2 regions of the Streptococcus sp. STC1396 genome follow, and region 2 is predicted to be linked to the other one. Evidence: riboswitches for the same ligand, from Rfam matches in the RefSeq annotation. Region 2 holds a riboswitch; the other holds the start of a gene.
The links. A riboswitch is a leader RNA that binds a small molecule or an ion and turns the genes downstream of it on or off. The one in region 2 is predicted to bind preQ1.
Positions count from the first base shown of each region.

Region 1: linked by a shared signal. The riboswitch ahead of AC5FEC_RS01985 (QueT transporter family protein) and the one ahead of AC5FEC_RS01545 (nucleoside hydrolase) in region 2 are both predicted to bind preQ1.

Region 1 covers NZ_JBZYCU010000003.1:85,549-90,344, reverse strand. The annotation lists gene AC5FEC_RS02005 (MarR family winged helix-turn-helix transcriptional regulator) at 1-442, shown strand, start outside; gene AC5FEC_RS02000 (B3/B4 domain-containing protein) at 451-1,158, shown strand; gene AC5FEC_RS01995 (GNAT family N-acetyltransferase) at 1,303-1,713, opposite strand; gene AC5FEC_RS01990 (GtrA family protein) at 1,750-2,187, opposite strand; PreQ1 riboswitch class II at 2,298-2,390, shown strand; gene AC5FEC_RS01985 (QueT transporter family protein) at 2,388-2,903, shown strand; gene ligA (NAD-dependent DNA ligase LigA) at 3,007-4,796, shown strand, end outside.
Region 2 covers NZ_JBZYCU010000002.1:144,972-149,767, forward strand. The annotation lists gene whiA (DNA-binding protein WhiA) at 1-617, opposite strand, end outside; gene AC5FEC_RS01530 (YvcK family protein) at 614-1,591, opposite strand; gene rapZ (RNase adapter RapZ) at 1,588-2,478, opposite strand; gene AC5FEC_RS01540 (RidA family protein) at 2,545-2,928, opposite strand; PreQ1 riboswitch class I at 3,058-3,102, shown strand; gene AC5FEC_RS01545 (nucleoside hydrolase) at 3,224-4,201, shown strand; gene AC5FEC_RS01550 (LytS/YhcK type 5TM receptor domain-containing protein) at 4,206-4,772, shown strand.

The DNA.
Region 1 (4,796 bases), on a different contig from region 2:
TTTACGTGAAATTGGCATTATTGCCCGAGCTTTGGATTCCATCGCTAATCTGGAGTTTCGTGACATAGATCTGGCGCGGGGACAATATCTCTATCTGGTGCGGATTGCGGAGAATCCTGGCATTATCCAGGAGGAGCTGTCGGATTTGCTCAAGGTAGATCGCTCGACGGTGGCTCGATCAGTCAAGAAACTAGAAGGCAAAGGTTTACTGGAACAGCGCTCAGCTGCCAATAACCGCAAGAATAAGGAATGGTTCGTTACTGAGAGGGGGGCAGCCCTCTATCCTTTTATCTTAGCGGAAAACGAATATTCGGAGCAGGTTTCGTTGGAAAATTTTTCAGAAACTGAGCGGAAAGAGTTAGAAAAGATGCTGGTTCGCGTCCGAGAGAATATTACCAAGGACTGGGAGCTGGTCAAAAAAGGTCAGAAAAGAAATTATTGAGGTGCAACATGAAAATTACAGTTGAAAATGAATTTTGGACTTTGTTTCCAGAGGCGCAGATTAGTATTATGGTAGCCAAGGGTTTGGACAATTCAGTCGATGAAAGCAAGGATCCCTACTTCAAATCCTTGCTAGATAAGGGAGCAAAGCGAGCTGAAGACTTTATCCCAGATGAGAATTTTACCCAGAATGATGTTATTCAGGAATGGCGGCAGGCTTTCGGCCAATTTAAGACCAAAAAAGGAGCGCGTTCCTCTATCGAAGCCCTACTCAAGCGGGTCAGTCAAGGACGGGAATTCAACCCAATCAATCCTTTGGTAGATCTTTATAACAGTGTGTCCTTGTCTTATGCCGTTCCTTGTGGTGGGGAGGATTTGGACAAGATTGTCGGTGGTCTTCATCTGGGGAAAGCCAAGGGTGGTGAAGCCTTCTTTCCACTGGGAGCTGAAACGGATGCACCGGCTCTGCCAGAGGAAATCATCTACTATGATGAGGAGGGAGCCGTCTGCCGCTGTCTCAACTGGCGAGAAGCTCAGCGGACCATGCTAACAGAAGGAACCAAGGATGCTGTTTTAGTTATTGAGGCCATCAATGAAGAGCAGACAGCGCGTGCTCAAGCAGCCATGAAAGAACTCCAGTCTCTGGTGGAGGAATATTTCGGTGTCAAGGGTGACATTACTCACCTGACAGCTGAAAATCCAAGTTTGGAAATCTAATCATCAAAAAATCTGGGTCAGAATAATCTGGTCCAGATTTGCTTTTATAGGGCAAAGAAACTTTGGTCTAAACATAACTCTATTTTCTCTTCTTCGTAAGAAACCGACAATAATGCATCTGATTTGAATCATTCAAATCTTAAATTATAATGCTTTTGTATAATAATATCTTTCTCCGGTATAGGGATATTCTTTTAAGGCAAACACTTCTTCATAACCGTGCTTTTTATAAAAATTCGGTGCTTGAAACTGATAGGTGTTCACAAATGAATATTTACACTTTCTTTCTCTAGCCTCTTTTTCTGCCCGGTTCAAAATGTTTGAGCCTATGCCTTGTCCTCGCAAATTCTCTTGCACATACAAATATTCAATTTCTAGCCAATGTCCAAAAGTTTCGGCTACCATGCCAGCAATTAGATTTCCTTGTTCGTCTTCGACATAGATGTTAAGAGGTTCACTTTTTGACGGTTCTCTCTTTGATTGATTATATGCTCTGATTAAATTTCCCAGTTCTTGTGTTTTCTTCGATTCTCTATTTTCCAATCGAAATTGCATTGTAGCCTCCATATTAGCTTCTCAAATAGCCTATTATTATTTCTTGCTTTTAAAAACAAAAATCTTGCTGAAGACATAGTTGAGGATGATAATAGCTACTTGGGCAATGAAGGTTTCGACAGTATTGACCATCTTGATGTCATTGTTGACAAATTGGCCGATGATTTGCGGGAACCAGCTGACAAAGATGATGGTTAGAGCTAGGTCGAGGCCTAGGGTGCTGAGCCGAGCGATAAAGAATTTAATCAGTCTGACTGGCCAGCCCTTTCTTTTTTGCTTGAAAACAATGGTATCGTTGGTCGCAAAGGCAAAAAGAATACCGGCGATATTTCCGATGATGGTCGCAATGATTTCATTCGAGGTCAGAGTATAGAGCAGCATCCGGGTCGCGACAGCTACCACAGTAGTGGCTACTCCAAAAAACAGGTAGGATAAAATTTCATTATCAAAAAACTTTTTTATTACAACTTTCATGATCTTAGTCTATCATATTTTCGGGATTTGTGCTATACTTGAAAGGCTGTGTCTCAATGTGAGAGAGTGGGGAGAAGGAGCTGTTTTAAGAGAGTCTGCGACCTATTTCATTTCCTAATTTTAGCAAGGGATACAGCCCTTGACGCTTAGCTTCTTTCGTCAAGCATATTTTAAGCGGGAAAACCGCTAAAGGAGAAAAAATGAAAAAACAAAACCTAACTGTTCGTGACATGACTCAGATTGCCTTAGTTGCGGCGATCTATGTAGCTTTGACCATTACCCCGCCTTTGAATGCTATTAGCTATGGTGCTTATCAATTCCGTATTTCGGAGATGATGAACTTTATGGCCTTTTATCATCGTAAGTATATCATCGGGGTGACCTTAGGCTGTATGATTGCCAATTTATATAGTTTTGGCATCGTAGATGTCTTTGTTGGTGGTGGTTCCACTTTAGTTTTTTTGACTTTAGGTGTTATTCTTTTTGAAAAATTTAAGAATCAATATATTCTTAATAATCTGATTCGGCTAGATCATTTCTGCTTTGCAATTCTCTTTTCTATTTCCATGTTTACCATTGCTGCGGAACTGCACCTCTTACAAGGTCTTCCCTTTTTCCTCACTTGGTTTACGACAGCGGCTGGAGAATTTGTTTCTTTGCTAATTGGAGCGATTTTAATCAATCGTCTGTCCCAGCATATTGATTTGACGAGATAGATTATAAAGAACAACTATAAAAATGTATAGTTGTTTTTAATTTCCTGTAGATTGTGAGGAACAAATAGAGGAAGATTTCGCCCATTTATGATAAAATAGAAGTATGAAAAAAAGAATTGCAGAATTAGTCAAATTGCTTAATCAATACGCCCATGAATACTATACCAGTGACCGTCCAAGCGTATCTGACAGTGAGTATGACCGGCTCTATCGTGAGCTGGTGAACTTAGAAGAAAAGTACCCATCAGACATTCTGCCTGACAGCCCTACACATCGGGTTGGTGGGAAGATTTTAGAAGGATTTGAAAAATACCAACACCAGTATCCTCTTTTTAGTTTGCAGGATGCTTTTTCACGTGAAGAATTACTGGCATTTGACGAGCGGGTGCGTCGGGAATTTCCCAGCGTTTCCTACTTCTGCGAGCTCAAGATTGACGGTCTGTCTATTTCCCTGACCTATGAAAATGGTGTCTTGATAGCAGGCGCGACGCGCGGAGACGGCTCTGTCGGTGAAAATATCACGGAAAATCTCAAACGGGTCAAGGATATTCCCTTGACTCTCAAAGAGCCTGTTGACTTGACTGTCCGCGGAGAATGCTACATGCCTAAGGCATCCTTTGATGCGGTTAACCAGCTGCGTCAGGAAAATGGCGAGCCTGAGTTTGCCAATCCGCGAAATGCAGCAGCCGGAACCCTACGCCAATTAGATACAGCTGTTGTGGCCAAGCGTAAACTGGCTACTTTCCTCTATCAAGAAGCCAGTCCGACTCAGGAAACCAGTCAGGAAGCTGTTTTGAATAAGCTGGCATCTTTGGACTTCTCAGTCAATCCTACTCATATTCTGGCGGAATCTATGGATCAGGTCTGGGAGTTTATCGAAAAAATTGCTCAGGAGCGGGATAGTCTGCCTTATGAGATTGACGGTATTGTTATCAAGGTCAATGACTTAAGTGTTCAAGAAGAGCTGGGCTTTACTGTCAAGGCACCTAAGTGGGCCATCGCCTACAAGTTTCCAGCAGAGGAAAAGGAAGCCCAGCTTCTGTCTGTTGACTGGACCGTCGGACGGACGGGAGTTGTGACTCCAACGGCGAACTTGACGCCGGTTCAGCTAGCAGGAACGACAGTTAGCCGAGCAACCTTACACAATGTGGACTACATATCTGAAAAAGATATTCGCAAGGAGGATACAGTTATTGTCTATAAGGCAGGCGATATTATCCCAGCTGTCTTGCGTGTGGTCGAGTCTAAGAGGGTGTCAGAAGAGGCTGTGGAAATCCCAAGTCACTGCCCGAGTTGTGGCGGTGAGCTATTGCATTTTGAGGATGAGGTGGCTCTGCGCTGTATCAATCCTCTCTGTCCCGCTCAAATCATGGAGGGTTTGACTCATTTTGCCAGCCGAGATGCTATGAACATCACAGGCCTAGGCCCTGCGGTTGTCGAAAAGCTCTTTGCCAAGGAATTGGTCAAGGATGTTGCCAGCATTTACCGTCTTTCTGTAGAAGACTTGCTCACCTTAGACGGCTTTAAGGAAAAATCAGCCAACAAGTTGTATCATGCCATTCAAGCTTCCAAGGATAACTCAGCAGAGAAATTACTCTTTGGTCTGGGGATTCGTCATGTGGGAAGCAAGGCCAGTCGGATTCTATTAGAGAAATTCCATGACATTCCTAGACTTTCTCAGGCTAATCAAGAAGACATTGCAGCTATTGACAGCTTGGGGACTGTTATTGCTCAAAGTCTGCATTCTTATTTTGAGCAGGAAGGCAGCCAAGTGCTGCTGCGGGAACTGCAAGAAGCTGGTGTCAATTTAGACTATCTAGGTGAAAAAGCAGCTGCTGATGCAGTCCTCTCTGGCAAAACAGTCGTACTGACCGGAAAATTACAAAAATTAAC
Region 2 (4,796 bases):
GACTCAAACTCAGCCATGGCTTCCATAGCTCCAATGACAATGAGAAAATCCATGACGTCCTCAGCCCGTTGCAGATAGGTCACAGCTCCTTTCTTACGCTCAATCGTCTTGGCATCCAGAAGAAAACGGCGCATTAGGGCAGCTAGATCCTCAGCATGATCCAAATAGACGGAGAGAATTTCAAGCTGGTACTTGCCTGAGTCTGGCTCCCGCATACTGCCACTGGCCAGAAATGCTCCCCTCAGATAGGAACGACTGGCTTCATCATCCGACAGAATAGCCTGGTCAATCCCTACCTCGATACCAAAAAAGGAGTCAGCCAAGTGTAGATCAGATAGGATTTCTTCCACTTTTTGATCCAGAAATACTGTATAAACACGATTCTTGCGCAAATTAGTCTTCTGATGGTGGCGGATTTCTGACTTGACCTGATAGATGTCTATCAGCAGCTCGTAGATATGTCGGGCAATTTTGGCATTTTCTGTTGAAATGGATAAGGTAAGGCCAGACGAAGAAATTCCCAGACTACCAGCCATCTTGATGATAGCAGCCAACTCATTTTTGTCCTTTACAGCTAAGCTTAAAAGCTCTTCTTTGACCTTAACTGTAAAACTCATTTGCGCACCTGTATAATCTGCATCAACTCATCAACGACTAACTCGCCATCGTGAAAAGCTCCGCCATTTTCCAAACAAAGAAAATTCGAAGAAATAACGCGAGGAACTTGCTCCTGCAACCCTCGAAAATCGTGGTCAACCTGCACCAGATATTCATCAAATTTATTGCTATTCATATACTCACGCGGGACCGGCTCGATATTGACCAAGACAGTATCAATGAACTTTCTGCCCAGATGACGATGCAGCACTTGGACATGGTCGCTATCTGAAAAGTGCTCGGTTTCGCCGCGTTGAGTCATAATGTTGCAGACATAGGCCACTTCTGCCTTTGTATCTAGAAGGGCTTGACCAATTTCCTCAATAACGAGATTAGGTAAAATGGAAGTAAAGAGGGAACCTGGTCCCAGAACCACCATATCGCTTTCCAAAATGCTCTCAACCACCTTTTTACTAGCAGCAGGCTTTTCATCATCATAAGTATTGGTCACATAAACCCGCTCAATCATCCCACTCTTACTAGCCAGATTGCTTTCACCGACAACTTCCGTTCCATCCGTAAAAACAGCATGTAGAGTAAGGGGATTGTCACTAGAAGGATAGATTTTACCTGTCGTATGGAAAAACTTGGTCAGAAGCTGCATGGCGTTATAGGTTGAGCCCTGCATTTCAGAAATGCCGGCAATAATCAGATTCCCCAGAGGATGACCAGCTAGAACACCGTCTCCTTCGGCAAAGCGATACTGGAAGACCTTCTCATAGAACTTTGGCATGTCAGACATGGCTACAAGAACATTTCGCAAATCGCCCGGAGGAGTCAGCTGCTGAATGTTTTTCCGTAGCTCGCCAGAACTGCCGCCGTCATCTGCTACTGTGACAATAGCTGTGATTTCCACTTCTTTTTTCCGCAGACTGTCCAAGATAACTGAGATTCCTGTGCCGCCACCAATGACTGTGATTCTAGGTTTTCTCATGAGCGGTTCACCGTTTCCTTCCGACGATTTTTGTCGCGATGGCTGGCATTAACTGGCCAATTTTTTGCCAAATCATCCGCCAAACGTTGCGCAAAGGCTACGCTGCGGTGCTGTCCGCCCGTGCAGCCTACTGCGATGGTCAGCACAGATTTTCCTTCTTTCCGATAACCCGGCAAAATCGGCTCAATCAAGCCCAGCAGATGCTGGTAAAATTCTTCTGACTCAGCATGGTTCATGACATAGTTGAAGACATCCTTGTCCAAGCCTGTCTGATTGCGCAGTTCGGGCTTATAGTACGGATTGGGCAGGAAACGTACATCAAAGACCAAATCTGCATCCAAAGGCAGACCGTATTTGAAACCAAAACTCATGACTTCAATCCGGAAACTGTGCATCTCGTCCTGATTTGAAAATTGCTCAGAGATGGTCTTTCTGAGCTCCCGTGGTGTCAAATCTGTTGTGTCCACAACATTTTGACTGAGATTTTTCAGAGGGGCCAAGAGCTCACGCTCCAGCTTAATCCCATCCAAAATCCGTCCATCAGCTGCCAGCGGATGGCTGCGCCGTGTTTCCTTATAACGAGCCACTAACTCCTTATCCGCCGCATCTAGGAAAAGAATCTTGAAATCGATGTTCTCATTTTGCTCTAAATCATCCAAAACATTCTGGATTTGCAAAAAGAAAGAACGGCTGCGCATATCAACAACCAAAGCCAATTTATCATTGTCAGTGGTCCCTTCGACCAGCTGTAAGAACTTTGGCACCAGAGTTGGCGGCATATTATCAATGGTAAAATAACCTAAATCTTCAAAGGACTGGATAGCTACGGTCTTCCCCGCCCCGCTCATTCCAGTCACAATCACTAATTGAATCTTGTGTTCAGTCATTCTTTCTCCTTTCTCTAACCTATCATGTCTAAAAAGGGACAGGAAACTTTTCCCAGCCCCAAACATTTATTCCACAATCTCAGCAATGACTTCGATTTCGATTTTAACATCACGAGGCAAGCGAGCCACTTCTACTGCCGAACGAGCTGGAAACTCGCTCTTAAAGGCTGTCTTGTAGACTTCATTAAATGGCACAAAATCATTGATATCACTCAGGAAACAGGTCGCCTTGACCACATGGTCAAAATCTGTTCCGGCGGCTGCTAAAATGGCTGCTACATTTTTCAAAACCTGCTGGGTCTGCTCCTCAATCGTTGCTCCTACAATTTCTCCTGTCTCTGGTGACAAAGGAATTTGACCGCTGGCAAATAAAAGGTTGCCGACGATTTTTCCTTGGACATAAGGTCCGATTGCTGCTGGTGCTTTATCTGTTTGTACTATTTTTGCCATTATATTCTCCTCATTTCTTTCATCTTATTATATCATAAAGTCAAAAGACTGACTATTCTTGTCCTCCTTCCCATTGACTTTTAGGCAATTTTTCATTATGATAGTAAATGCATAATTCAAAACAGTTGTTTTGGACTGGTTCGCAAACTTCCCAGTATAAAAAACTAAGTACCCTTATATTCTAAAGTAATGTAATTGCGCATAGTTTTTTCTGGTGTCCTGCCGCTTTGGCAGAACTAACTGAGGGGTTGAGACGGAGGTTTCAACCTTATTTTATTTCTCAAAAGGAGGACCTATGAAAAGAAAAGTTATTATTGATTGTGATCCCGGCATAGATGACAGCCTAGCCCTGCTCTATGCCCTGCAACACCCTGACTTAGAGGTGGTCGCTTTGACGATTGTTGCTGGAAATGTCCCAGTTGAACTAGGCCTAGAAAATGCCTTCAAAATATTGGAAAGGCTGAATCGGCTGGATATTCCAATTTATGCAGGAGCCGACAAGCCTTTGGTTCGTGAATTCATCTCCGCTCAAGATACCCACGGCATGGATGGATTGGGGGAAAGCGGGATAGCACGAAGCAGCTCCACCCAAGCCCAGCCACAAGCTGCTTATGACTTCCTGGCAGACTACTTCCAGACCAATAAGAATACTTCTATCATCGCGCTGGGGCCTTTGACCAATATTGCCTTGGCTCTCAGGAAAAATCCTACACTTGGTCAACATCTAGACCGATTTATCAGCATGGGCGGCAGCTACAAATCGCACGGCAACTGTTCACCTGTGGCCGAATACAACTACTGGTGCGATCCGCATGCAGCTCAAGAAACCTACGAAAAACTTGGAAAAAAGATTGAAATGGTCGGTCTAGATGTCACTCGAAAGATTGTCTTAACACCCAATCTATTTGAATATATGCGTTTTATTAATCTTGAAGTCGCTGACTTCATCGGGAAAATCACTCGTTTCTATTGGGATTTTCATTGGGAGTATGAACATATCATCGGTTGTGTCATCAACGATCCGTTGGCTGTTTCCCATTTCCTGCATGAAGACCTTTGCCATGGTTTTGATTCCTATGTAGATGTTGCAACGGAGGGTATTGCCATGGGACAAACGCTGGTTGATGCTTATCATTTTTATAATAAAGAAGCAAACACTAAAGTGTTGACTCAAGTAGATACCAAACTCTTTTTTCAGGATTTTCTCGCTGTGATACTCAATACCTCAAAGGAAATCATCTGCCAAGATCTACAAACTTTAAACTTAGGATAAGATTATGAAAAAAACATCACCATTTATCATCACATTTACTGCTGTCTGCATCGCTCTTAACTATGCCGGTGCCAACATTGCTCTTTTTCTAAAACTTCCTGTTTATTTGGATACGTTTGGAACGATATTAGCCAGCCTTGTTTTAGGACCTATTTTCGGAGTAGGAACTGCGATTGCCAGCGCTCTGATTAGTGCTTTTACAACGGACATTTCTGCTATATATTTCTCTCCAGTAGCCATTCTTTTGGCACTGCTCATCTCAGTCTTTTTCAAGGCTGATTCAAAACCTAGGCTAAACCTCTTCTGGAAATCTTTTATGGTTTCCCTGCCAGCCACTGCCTTGGCCTCTCTGATTACCGTCATCGTCTTCAAAGGGATTACTCCAAGTGGTTCCAGCCTCATCGTTCAGGGCTTACATGGCTTAGGCTTAGATTTGGTCACCAGTACCATCATCGTCCAAGCACTGACTGACTATGCAGACCGACTTCTCGTTATCGGGGTCAGTCTGGTCTTCATTCCACAACTCAAAAAGGTCAGCCCAAGAATCTTTGCAAAATCTACTAATATTTAAAAATGCATTTGAATTAACAAAAAC